DNA from 4 places in the Pseudogracilibacillus sp. SO10305 genome. Region 2 is predicted to be linked to each of the others. Evidence: riboswitches for the same ligand, from Rfam matches in the RefSeq annotation. Region 2 holds a riboswitch; each other region holds the start of a gene.

Region 1 (5,718 bases), on a different contig from region 2:
GAATCACATCATGTATTTCTTCTATCTTGTCTAATGCAATAAATTGTGTATATGGAAAATTCGGTTCATATAATGCAATTTCTACTAGATGGTCATAAATCGTATTTATTTTTAATTTACGTATAGAGGCAATTTTTTCTAATTGATGACCTTGTTGCCATAAATTGTATGTTTGTTTTGTAGAATGGGTTAATTTGGAATGAATTGTTTCACCACGAATTTCTTGTTTCATATGGTATAAAATAGGATGTAGATCAACGTTTATATGTTGTAAAATATAGTGAATAACATTTAACGTCTCCAACTCTATATCTGCTACAGATAAATTATACTTATCGACCAACTGTTGTTTGGATTGCCCAATGACCGTAGCACCTGTTAACTGATCTACGAATAAAGCTGCTCCTAGATCAGTAACTTGAAGTAACAAGCTACGTAATTCCATAAATAATTTGTCTAAACATTCATTTACTCGATCTTTCGTTTTTCCATATACTAATTTCACCCACTGCTCGACAGGTCTGTTTTCTATAATTGGAATATATTGCTTGTTTCCAACAGACTTATTTGTCCAAACTTGAATTAACAAAAGTAATCGTTCAAAAAAGATACGATCAATCTGCTCCAATTTCCCCCCATTTAAATGATACATAGAAATTTCATGTTGTAATTGTAAGATAGATTCATCTGTCATATTACATAATGTATATTGTTGTCCCACTATTTTCAGCTTGTCAGCTTCAACGAGTGAAAGAATTTCCCTATCATACACAGCTTTATCTAATTGTTTATAAATAGTAAAAAAACGATTCAAATGAAATAAATTTGCATCTTGAATCGTTTGGATCGATTGTTTTCCTTGTATAATATAATATGGTGAATTAGCGGAGCGTTCACCTTCCATTCTATACAAACAATATAAAATAATTTGTCGAAACAATGAACACTCCTCCTTTTAATGTTGAATATTGAAACGGTCTTTTGCATATCGTTTCATTAAATAAGCAAAAATTGGATAAAGCACAATAATGAACACTGCATTTCCAATTGCATGATACGTATCAAAAGGTAACCCTAAAAGATAGTACGGCCAGAATTTTCCTGCTACTTGGTAAGTCACTAACGATATAATAAACCCATATAAATATCCACAAAAGACTCCATACAGTGCTAACATATAAACAGGAATATGTTTTACATATTTACCTATACATCCACTAATTACACCAATTAATCCCCAGGAGAAGACTTGCCATATTGACCAAATCCCCATTCCAAGTAACATATTGGATAAAAATGTAATAAGCAATGCCAAAACAAACGCAGCACCTGGTCCCATAATGATGCCAGCGATTATTATAATCGCTGTTACTGGTTGTACATTAGGAATAAAAACTAAAAAAGATCTTCCTACGATTCCTAACGTGGCAAGTATTGCTAATATCGTTAATTTATACGTATTCAACGTCGATTACTCCCAAGGTTGAAAATCAAAATTAACTTCATCTCCATTGGAAAGTTCATACTCTCCTGCACCAACCATTGCCATTTCATCGTTTACAAAATACATCCAAGCTTTTTCTTCTCCTTCTTCCGCTGCTTTTCCATCAATTGACGTAATAAAGCCACCATCTTCTTCAATATCAAAGTTTTCTTTCATAACGTCTAATAAAATTGCGCCATCTTCTGTCTTAATTTCCTTCTCTTCTAATACTTCCTCGCCTTTATCCAAAGAAATTACGACATCAACCGTAATCTCCTCTGACACTTCATTTGTTTCATTGTTTGCTTGATTGTTCACACTGTTATTTGTTTCATTTGCATCATTTGAACAACCTACTAAAACACCTACAGATAATAATAGTGCAGATAAAATAGTCATTAATTTTTTCATTGTAAAACTCTCCTTTATTATAGTATAAAATTAAAAAAGGCTGTAACAAAAGCTCACTCGTTTTGTTACAACCTCTATAAACATATTCATATAGAAGTAGCTTGAACCCCGAAGCTCTTTTACACAATTATTGGTAGGTATACTGACTTAACTATCATCCTACTTTGGATTCCTTCCCATATCAATCGATACAGTGGATTACATCCATTTCGTCCAGTATTACAGTTGCGAGGACAGTTCTAGATTTGCACTAGATTCCCGATGTATGAACATCATTTGGCCAATAATTTTTATGAAATTATTATTGTGGTATGGTGAAATAGAAAGTTGTACCTTCATGCAATTTACTTTTGACAGAAATGACTCCCTCATGCGCTTGGATAATATGTTTTGTAATTGCTAGCCCAAGGCCTGTACCCTTTTTATCACTTCTCGTTCGTGCTTTATCCGCTTTATAAAAACGTTCAAAAACGAAGGAAAGGTCCTCTTCAGGAATTCCACTACCATTATCACGTACTTCTACATGTAAAGCATCTTCTTTTGATTGTACTACTACTTCCACTTGACCACCATTTTGTGTATGACCGATCGCATTATCAATTAAATTAGTAAATACTTGTTCCATTCGGTCAGGATCAATGAAAAGCAATTGCTGCTCTATATCCATTGTCAGTAATAATTGTACACCATTTTCCTCTGCCATACCATAAAATTTTTTGTACACTTTTTCTACAAACATTTGTGTGTCTATTTCTTCTTTATTTAACTCAATATGGCCGGCTTCCATTCTTCCAATATCAAGTAATTCATTAACTAGACGACTCATTCTTAAAGATTCTTCGAGAATAATTTGAGCAAGTTCATTTTTCTCTGCTTTACTTTCTGCAATATCATCTACGATTGCCTCACTATAGCCTTGCATTAAGGCGATTGGTGTACGTAACTCATGAGATACATTCGAAATAAAATCTTTTCTTAGTTTATCCATTTGTCTTTCCTCTGTCATATCACGTATAACAGCAACAGCACCACGGATATATGTATCATCATATAAAGGTGTCATAATCATTACCCAATTTCGTCCTTGTAGTTGAACTTCTTGAATAACCTCTTTTTCCTCTTCAATTACCTTTTGGAACACAGCATATACATCATCAGGTAATTGCTGCATCATTTCATCTAATATATTATGCTCAAAATACCAATCACGAATAAATTGTTCTGCAGGTGGATTAATAACAATTACTTTTGCATCCCTCGTTAAGGTAATAACGCCATCTGCCATCGAATTAACTAACCGACTTAATTGTTCTTTCTCATGTCGTAACGCATCAATATGAAAATTCAATTGCTTCCCCATTTTATTAAATGCGACTGCGAGTTCACCTATTTCATCATTGGATAACACTGGAAGTTTCGTATTAAATTCACCCTTTGCAACTTGAATCGCCGCTTTACGCATTTGAATTAATGGTGCAGTAATTCTCGTCGATAGGAAAAATGCAAAAATGGTCGTTAAGATGATTGCGATTGCGGCTCCAACATAAATAATTCTTGTCGTCTCTGCACGTGTTTGGTTAATGACATCCAATGATTGTAAAACATAAATAGCACCTTGTTGTTTACGCATTGGAATACCAATAACCATTATTTCTGAATCATTATTTGGTACTGTAAGTTTTTCATTAAATACTTCGTTTTGTGTTGCGACATGCAACATATCTTCATTAACAACCGGAGAAATTTCTTTTACTTTAGCTAACGATTGATTCGTCGTTTTTGATTCCCATAAAGATTCATTATGCTTATATAAAAGTACTTTACTCGAAGGTTCCTTTACTGTCTCCACCAAATCCATTACCATATCTTTATCATCATGTTCTTCCACAATCATTGAAATTTTAGTCGCTGCTTGAATCATCGCTTTTTCGGCTTCTTGTACGTGAAATCTTTCGAAAAATTGTAACAGTAAAATCGATAAAATAAATAAGACAAAAGAAACTAGCAATAAAATCGTTATTGCTAGTTTCCCTACTACACTTCTCCAGAACATTATTGTTCTTCTACCTCTAATTTATATCCGATTCCCCATACTGTAACAATCATTTTCGCTGCTTCTTTTGAAACACTCGTTAGTTTTTCACGTAATCGCTTCACATGGGTATCGACTGTTCGTAAGTCACCGAAAAATTCGTACTGCCACACTTCTTTTAACAAGTCTTCTCTTTTATACACTTTATCAGGCGACTGCGCTAAAAACACAAGTAACTCATATTCTTTAGGAGTTAACGAAATTTCTTGATCATTTGCAGTAACACGATATGCATCCAAATCAATGGTTAAATGTGGAAAAACGATTAAATTATTTGTTTGCATCGACGTTTGTTTCACATTCGTTTGCCCTGTTCTTCGAAGTACGGCTTTCACTCGTAAAACAACTTCACGTGGACTAAAAGGTTTTACAATATAATCATCTGCTCCAACCTCAAATCCTTGCACACGATTGGATTCTTCCCCTTTAGCTGTCAACATAATGATTGGTGTGTTTTTCTCTTCTCGTAATTTTTCACACACTTCAATACCGTCCATCTCAGGCATCATAATATCTAATAAAATACAGTCATAATCGTTTTCTAATGCTTTTTCTAATGCTTCCACACCATTTTCAGCTTCTTCAACAACAAAGTCTTCACGTTCTAAATACATTTTAATTAAGCGACGAATACGTTCTTCATCATCTACTACTAAAATTCTATTCGAATCACTCATCTAATCGTTCCTCCTACCACTTCTTCTATGTTTCTTACATCATTTACTTCATATTTTAAGCATAAGAGTGTAAACCTGCAAGTACTAAGTTTACAACGATAATGTTAAACATAATAATTGCAAACCCAACTACTGCTAACCAAGCTGATTTTTCTCCATGCCATCCTCTTGATAAACGTAAATGTAAAAATGCGGCATAGAAAAACCATGTAATAAGTGCCCATACTTCTTTTGGATCCCAACCCCAAAAACGATCCCAAGCAATTTGCGCCCAAATTGCTGCGAAAATCAATCCACCTAAAGTAAATAACGGGAAGCCAATTGCTACTGCACGGTACGTAACTTCATCGACTAAGTCTAAGTTTATATTTTTTACAAACTTTTGAATGGCAGCACCGACTCGTTTACGTAAAATTAATCTTACAATACCATAAATGATTGTACCAATTAAAAACGACCAAACTAAAGTGTTAAACTTTTTAGGTGCTTCACTTCCTTGCATCCATGTCGGCGCGTTAAAGTATGGTTCCATACGATCTGCTGTCGTTAACTCAAATCCTTCAGGTCCTGCAATTGCCGGTAAGTGATATACCATGTTTATATTTTCATTTTCACTTTGGACGAAAGTTGCTTCATAATCCATTGCATTAAATGTAGACGTAATAATGACAAATCCTAACGTTACAAATAATGAATATAAAATAATTTCTAACCATGTCGTTTTAGATGACCTTTTTGATTGGTCAATTTTCTTCACTAAATAAATTAATCCAGCAACAAAACTAATTGCTAAAATTCCTTGTGATAAAGATACCGTAATTACATGAATAAATAACCAGTTACTTTGTAATGACGGTACTAATGGTGAAATCTCACCTGGGAACATACTTGCATAAGCAATGATTAACATTGCAATTGGCAGTGCAAACAATCCTAATACATTTAAACGATAAATAAAGAATAGAATGATAAACGCTAAAACGATACTCATTCCTAAAAACGTAACGAATTCAAACATATTACTTACAGGTGCATGTCCACTTGCAATCCATCTC
Region 2 (5,718 bases):
ATAACGATCGTAGTTATTTCTGGATGCGCTTTTACCAGTGCTTTTATAAAATTATTTTTCCCCGGAAACATTTTGGATGATGTAACGAGAACGACCATTACTTGATTCGTGGCAAAACCTCTTTTAATCAATACATGCCTCAAAAATCCTCTTCCTGTATCTTCATCAAACGGTAGCAATTTGAACGATTTCATAAAGCCTTTAATCGTTTGAATGATTTCATCTGCTTTTCGATCGTGGATCAAACATTTTTCCATATCTATTACTCGGTGACTATTTTTTTGATACACACCTGATATAATCTGTTTCTTTCTTCCAAATGAAAAAGTAGTTTGCACTTTATTTCGATAATGATATGGTTCTTCCATCGTAATAATACGCTGTACTTTTCCAAATGATTTTAAGAGATTTACTACTATTTTCTGTTTAAAATTGTCTTGAGCCTGTTGGGACATATGTTGAAGTTGACAACCACCACAATATCCGTAATGAATACACGGGGCTTGTACTCTATCTTTTGAAGCTTTTTCTATTTTTACCACATCAATAAATGTTCTATATTTTGTTCTTTTCATTTCAACAATTGCTGTTTCATTCGGGAGTAAATTGGAAACAAAGTACTCCTTACCTTTGATGTTTACAATTCCTTTTCCGTTTTCATCAAGACCGATACATGTTACTTTTGTTTTTTGCTTTTTCATTTGACACCTTCTTCCACCTCTATCATATCACGTAAATTCTACCATATGTCGAAAATACGATGTTATTTCGCACTTCATAGTTGATGCAATTGTGAACATACCTTTCCAATATCTCATAAAAAAAGTGACACACAAAAAAGACCACCCAAAGCTTTTACAAGCGTAGGGGCAGCTCTTCGTAAAAATTTCAGCATAACTATTCATCACTAGACAGTTTTTATTGTAAAAAATATGTTCATGACTTATCTTTTTAAATGAATCCATTTTCTTGTGCCATCATAATAATCTCTTCCGAAATCACCCCTCACAAACCCTTATTCCACCGTTTCCAGTTATAATAATGTTTTCCTAAAAAGAGCGTTTTCAACACTTTCCTCACCCATATTCTTCCTTTTCTTCCCGTTTTTCCACACGTTTTTTGCCCTTTTAAAATAATGTTTTACGAAATAATAGAGAAAAGAATTAGGAAATAAGAGGAGTTACAGAACGCTGGTTGTCGGTCGTTGAATCGGCTCAGAAAGGCTCGAACATATCAGAGAAATCAATTGGAATAAATAGCTATAAACCTTGATATAATAGGATTAGAAACAAAAAAAGAGCAAGGTGATAAGTTTGCACTTACTCCTCACTCTCTTCCTAATTTCTTCCGTTCATTTCAGGTGAAAAAGCCTTGCTTTTCTTTACATTAGTAAATGTTTTTTTTAACTATCCACAGGAAAAAGACTCGATTTTTAGTAAAACTTTATTTTAAATCGTAAGACTTTATTTTAATGGGACAATTCCCTAGACATCCACGCCACACACTCCACATGATTTGTATGAGCAAACATTTCTACTGGTTGCACTTCTTGTGTACGGTAACCGCCATCTTCCAATATACGTAAATCCCGCGCTAATGTTGATGGGTTACATGATACATATACAATTCGTTTGGGGTCCATCTCTAACATCGTTTGTAAAAATGTTTCATCACACCCTTTACGGGGTGGATCAACGACGATGACATCTGGTTCAATTCCAGCTTTTTTCCACTCTGGCATCACCGTTTCTGCTTCTCCAACGACGAATTCCGTATTCGTTAAACCATTTAATGCAGCATTTTCTTTCGCATCACGAATTGCATCAGGAACAATTTCTACTCCATACACTTTTTTCGCTTTTTGCGCTAAAAATAATGAAATAGACCCAATACCACAATATGCATCAATAACTACATCATGCTCATTAATATCTGCATATTCAAGCGCTTTTTCGTACAGCACTTTCGTTTGCGTTGGATTCACTTGAAAAAAGGACTTAGGAGAAATCTTAAATTTTATATCACCGATAGAGTCAATAATATGATCTTCCCCATAAATCGTTGTTGTTTTCTTCCCTAAAATGACATTCGTTTTATCTGGATTTACATTATGGACGATAGATTTCACTTCTGGATATTGTGCTGTAATACGTGCAATAAGTGCATCTTTGTTTGGAAGTTTTGCTGTTTTTGTCACAAAAATGAGCATCGTATCATTCGTTTCATAAGCCGTTCGTAAAACGACATGTCGTAACACTCCACGATGTGATTTTTCATCATATGCTTCCATTCCTAGTTCATTTAAAAGTTTGCGTAAACCTTGAACGAGCTTATCCCCTGTTTTATTTTGTATTAAACATGTTTCCATATCATCAATAATGCGGTGGCTGCGTTGTTGATAAAATCCTAAAATGATTTCTCCATCTTTTTCTCCAACAGGCAATTGTATTTTATTGCGGTAATGCCAAGGGTCCTCCATTCCTAATACAGGGTGGACTGGTACATCTGGTAAATGAGCAACTTTGTGCATCACATTGGTAACTTGGCTACGTTTCATATCTAATTGCATCTCATAAGACATATGTTGCAATTGACATCCGCCACATTTATAAAACACCGGACACGGTGGAGTTGTTCTTCCTTCACTTTGTTTTTTTAGTTCGATTAATTTTCCAAAACCAAATTTTTTGTTTGCTTTCACGATACGAATTTCTGCGGTTTCGTCTGGAAGTGCCTCAGGTACAAAAATAGGATACCCGCCTATTTTTGCGACACCATTTCCTTCATGTGTTAAATCGGTAAACGTAACCGTATAATGTTCGTTCTTTTTAACTGGAGCATTTGTCTTTGCCATTATATTATCTTCCTTTATTTATTATCTATGATTTATTTTAACATACAAAAGACCTCTAGAGTTAGCTTTTAAAAAGCGTATCCCTAGAGGTATATTCCTGTTTTTATACTATTTAGATGGATAGTAATAGTGATCGATCTTCTGATGCTTCCAACATATGTTCCATGACAGATCGATGATCATATTCTAATAATTGTTTAGCTGGTGCATAGTCACGAATATCACATATGGTATACATGGAATTCGTAATTTTTTTCCGTATTAAAATCGTCATTTCTCGATTGTGTAGCATTGTTTCCTCAATTTCTTTTAATGTATCAATCATACATCGAATGACTAATTTTCGTTCAATTAATGGTACACTTATTAATTTCACAACAATATGATCCATCGTCTCGTCATTCCACACCGCTTGATGAAAAGCCTGTTTTAATAAATCAGGAAATATTTTAAGGCTTTGTTCCGTAACTGTTGCTAGGTTAATCGTTATATTGGAACTATTTAAATTTTTAAAAGTTTTCATCCCTTGTTGCTCAATTTGCGGATGTTGTTTATAAATAAATTTAATATTTTTGCGAGTTTTATAAGATACAATTCTTTTTAGAAGACCAACGGCTGACAATGTTTCTGAAGGGTCATTTGTATGTTTCTGAATGGAAAAACAATTACGGATGGCATAAGTTATTTGATATAAACTCCATTCATTACAATCATTTACAGCCTTAAGAAACTGTTCGTTGATTCCGATATATAAACGGTCCAATCGTTCTGTTGCTAAGGCCTGTAATAAATTTTTATCATGAATATCAAAATATAAAAACTCATTCCTATTATTCGATTCGTATAAAAGTATTGGTGATTCATTCATTTGTTTTACTCCGTTACTACCCATTTGATGTACCTCCTCTTTACAAATAAAAACAGTTAACAACCTTTTTTGGGGGATGTTAACTGTTTCCTCGATTAAAGAGAAGCAAAAAAACAACTATACATATTGTATAATTTCATTTCGCTTCTACCTCTCAACCCCCGAAGAAAGTATCGCTTCCACGAATAAAGGCAGGTCTCCTGACTTCGCATTTCACTTAATCAATATTACCTTCCCGTTTCAACAGTGGTATATCTATATTGATTATCCATGCTTACAGTTGCGGGGACAGTTTCGTTAAACGAATTCCCTATTAAACCATTATTGGTACCTATTATTCGTCCGAATATCATTACGAATCATTGTAGTAAAATTTAGGAAATATTGCAATGATTTTTCCTTATAATGCTTTATCACATATTTCAATGACTGATTTCACAGCATTTGCTGAAATAGATAATCCGTCTTTTTCCACATCTGTTAAAGGCAATTCAATAATACTTTCCACTCCATTACCACCTAAAATAGTTGGAACACCTAAAAATAAATCTTGATAGCCATATTCCCCATTTAATAGTGTAATAGAAGGTAAGATTTTCTTTTTATCTAGAATTATCGCTTCTGCCATTTCTACAATTGCTGCAGCTGGAGCATAGTAGGCACTACCATTTCCTAATAATGCTACGATTTCTCCCCCACCTTTTCGAGTTCTTTCAATAATAGCGTCTAAACGTTCCTTAGGAATTAATAACTCTAAAGGTATACCACCAGCATAAGAATACCGAATAAGGGGAACCATTTCATCTCCATGTCCACCGAGGACAAAACCAGAAATGTCTTCAATAGAAATATTCAGTTCCTCCGCTACAAATGTGTTAAATCTCGCTGTGTCTAACACACCTGATTGACCGATAACACGATGTTTTGGAAATCCTGTTACCTTTTGACATACATAAGTCATCGCATCGACAGGATTACTTAATACTAAAATAATGCTATTAGGCGCATATTGTTTTACTTGTTCTGCAACGGATTTCATTACACCTGTATTCGTATTTACTAAATCATCTCTACTCATACCTGGCTTTCTCGGGATACCTGCTGTAATAATTACCATATTTGCATCTGCAATATCCGCATATGAGGATGTACCAGTAATTTTGGAATTAAATCGTTGAATTGGTGAAGCCTCTAACATATCTAATGCTTTACCTTTCGTCGGATCTTCCACATCTGGTAAATCTAATAAAACGACATCACCAAGTTCCTTTTGTGCTAGCATTAAAGCTGTCGTTGCACCAGTAAATCCAGCACCAATTACTGCTATTTTATTTCTTCTAAAAGACAATGGGGCCTCACTCCTTTTGTCCTATTTTTTTTCACTTGTATTTTTCTTTTCTGTTGGTTTTGCCTTTTGTTTTGGTTGTTTCTTTGCTTTTTCAGCAGGATTCACCATTTGATATACCGCTTCATCTGCACGTGGAATGACATGGGCACTAAGTAAATGACCATTCATACTTAATACTCTTTCTTTTCCAGCATCAACAGCAGCTTGGACGGCACCAACATCACCTTCAACAGTAATCGTAACAATGCCTGCATCTACTAAGTTTTGGCTAACTAATGTCACATTCGATGCTTTAATCATTGCATCAGCTGCTTCATATGAATAAATTAATCCTTTCGTTTCAATCATACCTATTGCCTTATTCAAATGTTCCACCTCTTTCTATCTCTGTCGAATCAACAATACCTACAACGACAGCATCAATTGGAATCGTACGCTCTTTTAATATATATCGAGAAGAACCACCACTAGTCACAAGCACTTTGTCTCCTATCCCTGCACCAATTCGATCTGCTGCAACCATATGATTACGAATTGGCTCATTATGTGCATTAAGCGGTTGAACAATTAATAGCTTTAAACCTTCCAACCCTTCTTCTTTTCTAGTTGCCCATACATTCCCAATCACTTGTCCTAATTGCATCTTTC
Region 3 (5,718 bases), on a different contig from region 2:
ACTTCATCTGATACTCCTAAAAAGGAAAAGAAAGCTAAGGCACCAGCATATACTGGAGCAGGTGGATCAGCAATCTCAGCTGGAAAACAGTTTATCGGTCGTTCATCTTATGTATTTGGAGCGAAAAATCCATCAGCTGGACAATTTGACTGTTCTGGTTTCGTATCTTGGGCATATGAGCAAGAAGGAATTTCTTTACCGAGAAGTACAGCAGGTATGAGAAGTGTTGGTTCAAAAGTAGATTATAGCAACGCAAAACCTGGAGATTTAGTATTCTTTGATACGTACAAAACAGATGGACATGTTGGAATTTACTTAGGTGGAGGACAGTTCATCGGATCACAGTCTGGTAGAGGGGTAGAAATCGTAAGCATGAACAACTCTTACTGGAGTGGCGTATTCAGCGGTCACGTAAGAAGAGTTAAATAATTAAATATTATAATGAAAAGCTAGTATGAAATAGATGGATGACGACTCTATTTCATGCTAGTTTTATTTTGTTTGTATATACATAAAATGGAGTATGAGCATCATTTGTATGTAACTTTTTGTCACTAGTAGGTTGATTGCCTTGGACAAGCCGAAATTACATATTATTTGTAGGAGCCTATTTGTACTTCGTGCAATGTAACAGTTATTACATAATTTGAAATAATTGTATAGTCACATAAGCATAAGTTACTAAAATAGTAATATGTGCTTATTTTTTGTTTGAAATTTGATAATAAACTGTAATGAGAATCACATTCGTATGAAATGTTAGATTGTTATAATATGCTTTGGGGACAAAAAGAGGAAGGGAGTAAGATGCATTGAAGTATATAAAGTTATTTTTAGCGGTAGCAATTTTATTTGCTGGAACTGTATTATATCCAACAAATGACATTGCAGCTGAAAAGATAGAAGATATTCAAAAAGATAGAGAGAATATAAAGAAAGACTTAAAGAAAGCGAATAAAGAAATCAAAAAATTAGTGAAAGAAATAAAGGAACTTAATATAGAGATCAAAGAGTATAAAGAAACATTGAAACAAAATGAAAAGGCAATGAAAGAAACAAAAAAAGAGATAAAGAAAGTAGAAGAGGAAATTGAAAAATTAGAAGAGGAAATCGAAAAACGTTTTGACATTTTAAAAGAACGTGCAAAATCGATCCAATCAAATGGTGGCGACATTCAATATATCGAAATCTTATTTGGTGCAGAAGATTTTAATGATTTTATTAGTCGAGCAAGTGCAGTTAATACGATTGCTGAGTCAGATGCAAGTTTAATTGAAGACTTAGAAAAAGATAAAGCAAAAGTTGAGAAAAAGCTTGCACAACTGGAAGATTTAGAACAAGAGTTAAAACAAATTAAGCAAAATACAGAAATGCAAAAAGAGTTAACGGAGGAAAAGAAGGAAAAAATAAAGAAAAAAGAAGCGAAGTTTAAAGCTAAAACGAAAAAATTAAAATTAGAAGATAAAGAATTGGCATTACTAGAGGCAGAAAAAGAAGCTGAAAATATAGGGACATCTTTTTCTGTTGATACTGCTAATAGTAACTCAACTTTGGGTTGGCCGACTGATGGTGGATACATTTCCAGTCACGTTGGAGAGCGTTGGGGTGCAATGCATAAAGGTATTGATATTGCTCGAACAGATCGAAGTACATCACCTCCAATTTATGCAGCCGAAGCTGGTACAGTAGAATCAGCTGGGATGAATTCTGGTGGTTATGGAAACATGGTAATTGTAGATCATGGTAATGGTTTAAAAACATTGTATGCACATATGTCGAAAATTACTGTGAAATCAGGTCAAAAAGTAAAGCGTGGAGAACAAATTGGTGTCATGGGTACGACAGGTGATTCGACTGGTATTCACTTACATTTTGAAGTACATAATAATGGCAACATTACAAATCCAACTACATTTTTGCGATAATATAGAAAAATGGTGTGAAGAAGGATATTCCTTTTTCACACTTTTTTATGTTCTTTTGACATTTACTTCCTCTACATAGTTATAAAGATGCTTTTAAATTCAGAAAAGTTGTACTATGATATAAGATGGGTATTGATTATACCTACATAAAAAACTTCATATATCATTTTGATGTTGCATATGCAACTTAATAAGGAATCAGGTGAAAATCCTGAACGGTCCGGCCACTGTTATGGGGAGCAATCTTTTGAATCCACTGGATAAATTTCCGGGAAGGAAAAGACAATTGCAATGATCCTAAGTCAGGAGACTTGTCAAGATGAGTATTATTTCGAACCTTCCGGGACTAAGGGGAAATATTCATTCATATATATTATACCTATGTATGTATACATACGTGTATTTATGATAAATATTCATGCTATAACCTTGAACAGGACCGGATTGTTCAAGGTTATTTTGTGTGGGAAATTATAAAGGAAGGACAAGGTATAATGGGAAAACAGTTGTTTAAAAAGTTTTTTGCAATTTTGGCAGCGCTTTTACTTGTAGTATCTTCGTTTCCACAACTAAGTTCAGCGAGTGAAAAAGACGAAGAAAAAACGTTAGTAGATGTTGTAAATCAAGGGATTTATGATCCGAATAATGATTACTTACATTTAGATGTGCGATTTTGGGAAGATGAAAAGCCGGAGGTCGGCTTCTATATTAACCATGCAAACTTATATAATTATAATGTTGTAGATGCTCCTATTTTCGGAACATCAAATGGTGAATGGACAGTAATGGGTTTACTAAGAGGACTAGATGGCGGTTACTATTACAATGATGAATTAACACAGGAATATTTCGATGGATACATAAATCGAGTAGAGGAGTATGTAGAAAGAAAGAGTGGCAACCTGGACCGTAATAAATCCACAGAATGGTCAAGGTCTATTTTAGCACTAAGTGCTCTCGGTTATGATATTACAAATGTAGCTGGTTATGACTATATAGAAAAATTATCTGAATCATATCCATTCTCATACAGACAAGGAATTAATGGTCCAATTTGGGAAATTATCGCTTTAAACACAGGACCTTATGAACTTTATGAAGATACAACAAATGAAAATGTAAACACGATTGGTAAAATGATCGATTACATTTTAGATAGAGAAATAGAACAATCTGATGGAACAATCGGTGGATGGGCATTAATGGGGAAACAACCTGATGCAGATATTACTGGAATGGCATTACAATCATTAGCTCCATACTACAAGGATAAGGCATTATTTGAGCAAACTGATTCTACTTATAAGTTTGAAGAATTTGCTAAAGCGGTAGAACGGGCAATTGTTGTATTAGGTGATATGCAGTTAGATAATGGTGGATTTGCTGCTTTTGGTAATGTCAACGTAGAGAGTACTGTGCAAGTAGTTGTAGCATTAACTGCTTTAGGAATGGATCCTATTTCAACAGTAGATTTACCGTATCTTGGAAAACAAGTAAATTTTGTTACTGATGGCGGTAAACATGACGGTGTTACTACGAATAATATGGTTGATAAATTACTAACATTTTGGGCGCCAGGAACTACACCAGAAAAAGAATCATATAGAGATAATACAGAAGAGACGATATACAATATTTCAGGTGGATTTAGACATGTAACATCCGGAAATGATGGTGGTGGAGGTTCTGGCTACGGTGTTAACGGAATGGCTACAGACCAATCGATTTATGGATTAATCGCTTATGAACGTTTTGTTAAAGGAAAAAATGATTTATATGACATGTCTGACATGGTAAATGGCGAATATAAAGATATGTTGGTGGCAAAAGAGCAAACTGTAACGTTTGAGGAAGAAGGAAATAGTTCAATAGAAAGCGGGAAACGTTATGGATTAGTAGAAATTCCAGAAGGACAAGATGTAAAAGGAAAATCTTTTACTGAGTGGAACAGTAAACAAGATGGTTCAGGTACTATTTATGAAGCTGGGGAATTATTAGTTGTTCCTGAAAAAGATGTGACATTACACGCTCAATATGAAAATGAAGTTTATTCTATCACGTATGAGTTAAATGATGCTTCATTTATATCAGATGAAATTGTAACAGATTATACAATTGATGATGATGTAATTTTACCAAAAGAAGAAGATATTTTAAAAGAGGGTTATACATTTGAAGGATGGTTTACTAATGCATCATTTGAAGGAGAAAAAGTAACTCAAATTACTAAAGGTTCTACGGAAGATAAAACATTTTATGCGAAGTGGACAGAAGCGGTAAATGAAGATGAAATAGCAGGATTAGAAGTACAAGAAATGATCGGAAATTTACCTGCCACTATTGATGTAACATTAGACCATAAAGAAGCTATTGAACAGGCACGTTTAAAATTTGATAGTTTATCTGAAAATGCAAAATTATATGTTTCTAATGTTTCAAAATTAGAATCATTAGAGACAAGAATCGTTCAATTAGAAGAAGAAGTAGTAGTAGATAATTTAAAAGTTGAATTAGAAACAAAAATGAATGAAATATTACAAACAAATTTAAAGACAATTACCAACGACTCTGCTAGATCATTAGGAAGTTTGTTTGGACAAGCGGAAATGGTTTTACGCGAACTAAACATAAAAGAATTTAGAAGTGTAAGAACGATATCAACATTAGATTCATCGAATGCGACAATTGATAATCTAAAGGAAATGATTAATCAATTGGAAGTTGCATTGGGTAAAATTGAATATAGGGATGAAACAGAGACAGAAGAAGTAGTTATTTCTCATGCCATCTTTGAAGAAGCTCGATTAAGTGGATATAAGGAAGAATTATTTACAGTAGAGCAACAAGAAATCATTACCGAAACATTAGAACAATTAAATAGCATTATTGAAGATGAATCTATTACGCAAGATGAAGTTGATATGATTGTAGAAGATGTTCAAGAGAAAATTGAAAGTGTACAAGAAGAACAAGAAGAAATTAATAAAGAGAAGTTGGAAAGAGAGATTGAACGAGCAGAAGAAATAAACCTTGATGACAAAACTCCTTCAAGTGTTATGAACTTTGAGAATGCATTAACTGAAGCAAAAGCAGCATTAGAAAATCAGAATGCAACTCAGGAGGAAGTCGATGAAGCGGCAAATGCTTTATTGAACGCAATTTCTGAATTAAAGCAAAGAGCATTAAAAGATGAATTACAAGAAAAGATTGCAGAAGCAGATAACATTGATTTATCGAATAAAACAGAAGAATCTGTTAATTCATTTGAGGATGCGTTAGAACATGCGAAAACTGTACTCGAAGATGAAGAGATAACTCAAGATGAAGTTGATGCTACATTAAGAGATCTTCAATTAAAAATCGATCAATTAAAAGAAGAACCGACAGAAGAAATGGTACAAAAGGAAGAATTACAAAATGCAGTAAATGATGCATCATCAGTTGATCTATCTAATAAGACTAAGCAAACTGTAGAAAAGTTTAAAGAGGCATTAAACAACGCTAAAACAGTTGTAGAAAATGATCAAGCAACACAAGAAGAAGTAAATGAAGCCCTAGCTTTATTAAAACAGTCAATTAAAGATTTAAAGGATAAAGAAACTTCAAATTCTGAGCAAGGTGGAAAACAACCGAGTAAACCAGAAACAAAGCCTGAGAAATCTGAAACTGAAGAGAATCCAGGGGATGAGGATATAAAAGAAGATGCTTCACCTACCGTCATTGAACCTAGTGAATCGAAGTCTGAGCAGGCACAAGAAGATGAAGTGGAAAAAGACAATAAAGAGCACTTACC
Region 4 (5,718 bases), on a different contig from region 2:
TTTCATTTTCATCGTCAGGAATTAAAAAAGCGAATCCTTTTCGATTCATTTCAATTTTCCCGGCAATTAAATTCATCTTCGCCGGTAAACCGAAACGATTTTTTCGTGTACGAATAAGCGAACCTTCTAGTTCTAATTCGTTTAATGTTTTCACTAATGTTTTAAAATCTTCTACATCTTGCATACTGAAAATTTCTTCTAATTCTTGGACTGATAATGGTTTTGTTCCACTTTCCTTAAAATATTGTAAAATTTCTTCTTTTAGTTGTCCGTCCATTTCTTCACCTCATTTAAATTGGAAACAATCCTACTTCTATTGTTCCCAATTTAAGCTCTCTAAAAACGTGTAAATATCTTCATGTAATTGCTCTTTCTCTTTGTCCATCGTAATGACATGTCCCGATTCTTCGTACCATTTAATCTGTTTTTGATCTGTTTCCACTGTATCATAAATATAATTTGCACTTTTTGGGTTAATCATTTCGTCTTTTCTCGCTTGGACGACCATTGTTGGCGTATAAATTAAGTCGACGATGCCATGTACTTCTTTTACAAAATCTTTAATACGTGTAAACATTGGTTCTGACTGGTCCATCATATCTTTCACTTCAGCTGCAATCGTTTCACGGTTCTTTTTTTCAAATTGTTTATACTGCTTAGCAAACATTCGAAAACCATCTGTTAATTGATGTTCATTATCAAAAAACATTGGAGAACACATCGTAATAAGACCAGTTACTTTGTACTCTGTCGCTAATTTAATCCCAAGTACTCCACCCATCGATAATCCTGCAACAGCTATTTCTTCATACCCTAAACTTCGTAAATGTTCATATGCATTTTGAATATCTTCCCACCATTGTGCTGGCGTTGCTTCTAATAAATTTTCCGGTTCAACACCATGTCCACGATAAATTGGTGCGTGACATGTATACCCCTGCTTTTGTAAATAACGCCCTAACATACGAACATCGGCTGAATTTCCAGTAAATCCGTGTAATAATAATACTGCTCTATTTCCTGCTTCGAATGTAAATGGTGCTGGTGCTTTAATTTTCACGTTAAATGAAATCTCCTTTCAACATTGCCAATAAAGATAAAAACCCTTATCACATCGATGTAATAAGGGAGTTTTTTATATAACATATGCGCTAATAAATGCTAAAACGAAAAACAATACCGCTGTAATGACTGTTCCTCTATGTAATACTAAATCAATTCCACGTGCTTTTTGTTTTCCGAATAATTGCTCTGCTCCACCTGAAATCGCGCCTGATAATCCTGCGCTTGTTCCAGATTGTAACACGATAAAAACAATCATAATAATTGCATCGATTAGTAAAATTATGTTGATTACTGTTGCCAACTTGAACATCCTCTCTTTTACGTCCAAATATATCTAAGTTAACTTTAGCATAGAGTCAGACTGTTTAGCAAGTTTTATTTCATCTCCATCCGTTTAGTGATCATTTTTTGCAATCGATTCCGCGACTGTTTTTCCTGTAAATAAACATCCCCCTAAAAATGTCCCCTCTAAAGAGCGATATCCATGTAATCCACCACCACCAAAACCTGCTACTTCTCCCGCCGCATAGACGTTATCAAAAGGAACTCCATTTTTTTGGAGCACTTTTCCTTCTATATCTGTTTGCAATCCACCTAATGTTTTCCGACTTAAAATATTTAGCTTTACCGCTATAAGAGGACCATGTTTTTGGTCAAGTAAGCGGTGTGGTTTTGCCGTTCGGATTAACTTATCCCCAATATAATGACGTGCACCGTGCATTGCAACAATTTGTAAGTCTTTCGTAAAATTGTTCATTAATGCTCGGTCTCTTGCTTCTACTTGTGCGCGCACCTTTTGTATGGATAGTTTTTTATGTCCAATTAGTTTATTCATGCTAATAACTAAGTTTTCTATAGAATCTGCAACAATGAAGTCTTCCCCATAATCAATAAAATTTTGAACCGGTGTTGGTGGGCCTGGCAATATTCGTTGCAACACTTTCGCAATGCTCTTTCCAGTTAAATCAGGATTTTGTTCACTACCAGATAAAGCAAATTCCTTTTCAATAATATCTTTCGTTAAAATAAACCATGAATAATCATACCCTGTATCCATAATAGCTTTTAATGTTCCAAGTGTGTCAAATCCCGGAAAATTTGGCGCTTTAAAACGATTCCCTTCTGCATCCAACCATAAAGAAGATGGTCCTGGAAGGATTCGGATGCCATGATTTTCCCAGATTGGTGCCCAGTTTCTAATCCCTTCCGTATAATGCCACATACGATCTCGGTTTACAATTTTCCCACCAGCTTGCTCCGTGATAGAAAGCATTCGGCCATCGACATGTTTTGGTACTCCTGATATCATATTTTTAGGGGCATTACCTAATGATTGCGGCCAATTTTTTCGAATCGCTTCGAAATTCGCTCCAATTCCACCACTAGCAATTACAATAGCTGCTGCTTCATATGAAAATTCACCAATCGTTTTACGTGTCGTTTCCCTCCCTCTTTCAGCATGATCGTTTTCTAAAACGGACCCTTGTACTGTTGTAATTTTATGTTCCCTTTCAATGAGCTGATCAACTTGGTGCCTTGGTTTATATGTAACGAGATTTTCATCCATCTGTTTATGTAAAAGAGATACGAAAGGTTGGACAAGTCCTGGGCCTGTTCCCCAAGTAATATGAAATCTTGGTACAGAGTTTCCGTGTCCTTCAGCTAAATAGCCACCTCGCTCAGCCCACCCAACGACAGGAAAAAAGCGAACTCCTTTTTCATGAAGCCATGATCGTTTTTCCTCTTTTGCAAAATGCACATAGCGTTTCGCCCATTTAAATCCATATTTGTCCTCTGTTTCTAAGCGATCATAACCCGCCGTGCCGAGCCAATCTTGCCACGCTAGTTCATGTGAATCTTTTATCCCCATACGACGTTGTTCAGGAGAATCGACTAAAAAAAGTCCACCGAAAGACCACCAAGCTTGACCTCCTAATGATTGGGGGCCTTCTTGATCTAGTAGTAATACTTTCTTTCCTTTTGCTGCAAGTTCTGTCGTTGTAACGAGTCCTGCTAGTCCTGCACCAATAACAATGACATCATATTGCATCATCTCCGCCTCCTTTTCTTCATTATACCGTACATGAAATGTGAATTGTCAGAAAAGGGCGATTATTTTAAAGTACTAGTTAAAAAATGATCTGATAGTTTGTTGTAGAATACTTTCTTCTAAGGAATACGTCTAAGTCCTTTTTCGCTAACAGACTAGGATGGACATATATTACCGAAGCTAATAGTGTGAAATGGTGGTTTGCCCTGAGACCGAAAGCCTTTATGACAGGCCTCAGCCTAAAAGTCTCATTGAACGTTCTCCCTTCTGCACCACATATCCACGAACAGATTCTTTAAGATTCGCTTATTGCTCTTTTATTTCATTATCCCGTAAATGTAGTTGATCGCTTATATCATTATCTTTTAACTGAATTCCTATATATTCTTGGATTTGATGTTTGTTTTTCCTACTTTGTCCAAAAATATTTTCTACGCGAAAACTTCCTTTTTCCATTTTGTTGGGGAGAGGATTGAGCTTTATGGTTGGGTCCTTACGGTTTGGGGTTGGGTTCTTGTAGCTTCGGGTTAGATTCTTGCAACTTTGGCATGTTTTCTTGCAACTTCGGCCTGCTTTCTTGCAACTCCGACCCATATTCTTGCAACTTCGACCCGTATTCTTGCAACTTCGTCCTGCTTTCTTGCAACTTCGACCCGTATTCTTGCAACTTCGACCTGCTTTCTTGCAACTTCGACCTGCTTTCTTGCAACTTCGACCCGTATTCTTGCAACTTCTACTCACATTCTTGCAACTTCAACTCACATTCTTGCAACTTCTACTCACATTCTTGCAACTTCTACCCATATTCTTGCAACTTCTACCCATATTCTTGCAACTTCGACCCGTATTCTTGCAACTTCGACCTGCATTCTTGCAACTCCGACCCGTATTCTTGCAACTTCAACTCACATTCTTGCAACTACCTACTTTCCATATTATTTGTACTATAAATTTACAAGGCGATCAAAATCATCAGGCTACTTAGAACCCCCAGCAGTAACAGGGGTATTCAAATACATAAAAAAAGGTGGTGAAGCCCACCACCTCCTTAATTTCTGTTCATATTATACAATTACTTCATCGCGTTCGACAAATGTCATCGCATTTCGAACAATTGTATATGCTTTCGTTAAATTTTCTTTATACGTAGCTTGTAAATTTTCCTCAGCTAATTCAATTTCATTCCATAATTGTTCATACGTAGCTTGTAAAGATGTTGTTTCATTTTCAACTAAACGATTCATCACATTTGTTTGTAATGCTTCTACATAATAGCTGACAGTTCCTTTCATTCCCTTTCCCTCCTTCACGTAAAAAAACAACCTTGCGAAGATGCAGGTTGTTGTAAAAAGCAATCCAAAAGAAGCATAGGAATTTCCCTATGTTTGAACCGTTCCACACACCTCCTATCCTCCGTAGGAAATTTGTTGAGCATTATTAGGCAGGTCTCCTGGCTTCACTTCATCGCTTCTCACACCTTCCCACTTTTTATTTTTATAAAAAGCAGTGGTATTCGTGAGTTGCTCCGTATCACAGTTGCGGGACAGCGTCGGAATTACACCGATCTTCCCTTTTAAGCAATAAAGGATAATATACTTTCCAATATTGCACCTAAAGCTCCAATATTTAATTACATCTATAGTATATCATAATTGCCTGATATTCGTTTCTCTTATCGTCATCTGTTTTAAATATGAGATAAATGTACAAAAAAAGAACTTGAGACTTAATAAAAGTACGTCTCAAGTTCTTTACTTAATTAATTTAAAATTTTCACACGAACCGTTCTTCTTCCCCAACTATATGCAGACTTCTCCGACGGGTAGAGAACATCGATTTTCTTCCCTTTGATTGCGCCACCTGTATCAGCAGCAATCGCAGTTCCATAACCTTCTACCCAAACTTTTGATCCTAGTGGAATAACACTTGGATCAACCGCAATTACTTTTGGTGTAGGTTTTTGTTTTAAATCCATTCCAGTAGCTGAAACACCAGAACATCCTGAACAGTCAGGGCCATATGCAGTCGCCTCTACTGTAAATGACTTTCCAGTAGACGGTTCTGGCTCTTTCTTACCTTGATTACTAGATGGTTTTTTCGGTGTTTCACTTGTAGCAGCTTGCTTCGGTGTATCTGATGAAGCTGGTGCCTTCTCTTTTTTAGCAGCTGTCGCAACTTTTGTTTCTTCTGCTTTTTGCTCTTTAGCCGCTTTCGCTTTTTCCGCTTCAATTTCATCACGATATTGTTGTTCAATGCTTGCTAATTTACTATCTTCACTACCTAATTTTTGTTTCTCTTTCTCTAATGTAGTTTCTTTATCTTTTAACGATTTTTCAGAGCTTTTTAATTCGTCCTTCTGTGCAACAACTTCTGCTTTTTGCTCTTCTAATTCATCAACTAAAGCTTCTTGCTTATCTATTTTGTCTGTAATTTCCTCTTGAATGTCTTCCACTTCTTGACGATCTGCTTCATGTTCTTCTATTAGTTGCTTATCTGCGTTTGTAATCGTTGATACAGAATTGACACGACTAATGAATTCATTGAAGTCTTTAGCATTAAATAAAACTTCTAAATAGCTAATGTCGCCACCGTTTTCTTGGTAA

The links. A riboswitch is a leader RNA that binds a small molecule or an ion and turns the genes downstream of it on or off. The one in region 2 is predicted to bind cobalamin.
Region 1: linked by a shared signal. The riboswitch ahead of SPD45_RS00580 (DUF4430 domain-containing protein) and the one ahead of SPD45_RS12500 (hypothetical protein) in region 2 are both predicted to bind cobalamin.
Region 3: linked by a shared signal. The riboswitch ahead of SPD45_RS03345 (InlB B-repeat-containing protein) and the one ahead of SPD45_RS12500 (hypothetical protein) in region 2 are both predicted to bind cobalamin.
Region 4: linked by a shared signal. The riboswitch ahead of SPD45_RS03410 (hypothetical protein) and the one ahead of SPD45_RS12500 (hypothetical protein) in region 2 are both predicted to bind cobalamin.

What each region holds. Positions count from the first base shown of each region.
Region 1 covers NZ_JAXHDE010000001.1:102,416-108,133, forward strand. Annotated here, with positions in the region: gene SPD45_RS00570 (helix-turn-helix domain-containing protein) at 1-940, opposite strand, end outside; gene SPD45_RS00575 (ECF transporter S component) at 956-1,465, opposite strand; gene SPD45_RS00580 (DUF4430 domain-containing protein) at 1,472-1,894, opposite strand; cobalamin riboswitch at 2,010-2,194, opposite strand; gene SPD45_RS00585 (ATP-binding protein) at 2,196-3,947, opposite strand; gene SPD45_RS00590 (response regulator transcription factor) at 3,947-4,663, opposite strand; gene ccsB (c-type cytochrome biogenesis protein CcsB) at 4,719-5,718, opposite strand, start outside.
Region 2 covers NZ_JAXHDE010000017.1:57,113-62,830, reverse strand. Annotated here, with positions in the region: gene rlmD (23S rRNA (uracil(1939)-C(5))-methyltransferase RlmD) at 1-701, opposite strand, end outside; gene rlmD (23S rRNA (uracil(1939)-C(5))-methyltransferase RlmD) at 1,469-2,854, opposite strand; gene SPD45_RS12500 (hypothetical protein) at 2,967-3,746, opposite strand; cobalamin riboswitch at 3,896-4,073, opposite strand; gene mdh (malate dehydrogenase) at 4,123-5,070, opposite strand; gene SPD45_RS12490 (BMC domain-containing protein) at 5,092-5,436, opposite strand; gene SPD45_RS12485 (EutN/CcmL family microcompartment protein) at 5,429-5,713, opposite strand.
Region 3 covers NZ_JAXHDE010000002.1:149,677-155,394, reverse strand. Annotated here, with positions in the region: gene SPD45_RS03355 (C40 family peptidase) at 1-429, shown strand, start outside; gene SPD45_RS03350 (murein hydrolase activator EnvC family protein) at 813-1,925, shown strand; cobalamin riboswitch at 2,078-2,258, shown strand; gene SPD45_RS03345 (InlB B-repeat-containing protein) at 2,420-5,718, shown strand, end outside.
Region 4 covers NZ_JAXHDE010000002.1:164,505-170,222, forward strand. Annotated here, with positions in the region: gene rnr (ribonuclease R) at 1-277, opposite strand, end outside; gene SPD45_RS03390 (alpha/beta hydrolase) at 314-1,060, opposite strand; gene secG (preprotein translocase subunit SecG) at 1,136-1,375, opposite strand; gene SPD45_RS03400 (FAD-binding dehydrogenase) at 1,460-3,115, opposite strand; gene SPD45_RS03405 (hypothetical protein) at 3,609-3,845, opposite strand; gene SPD45_RS03410 (hypothetical protein) at 4,180-4,407, opposite strand; cobalamin riboswitch at 4,539-4,745, opposite strand; gene SPD45_RS03415 (PcsB-like coiled-coil domain-containing protein) at 4,875-5,718, opposite strand, start outside.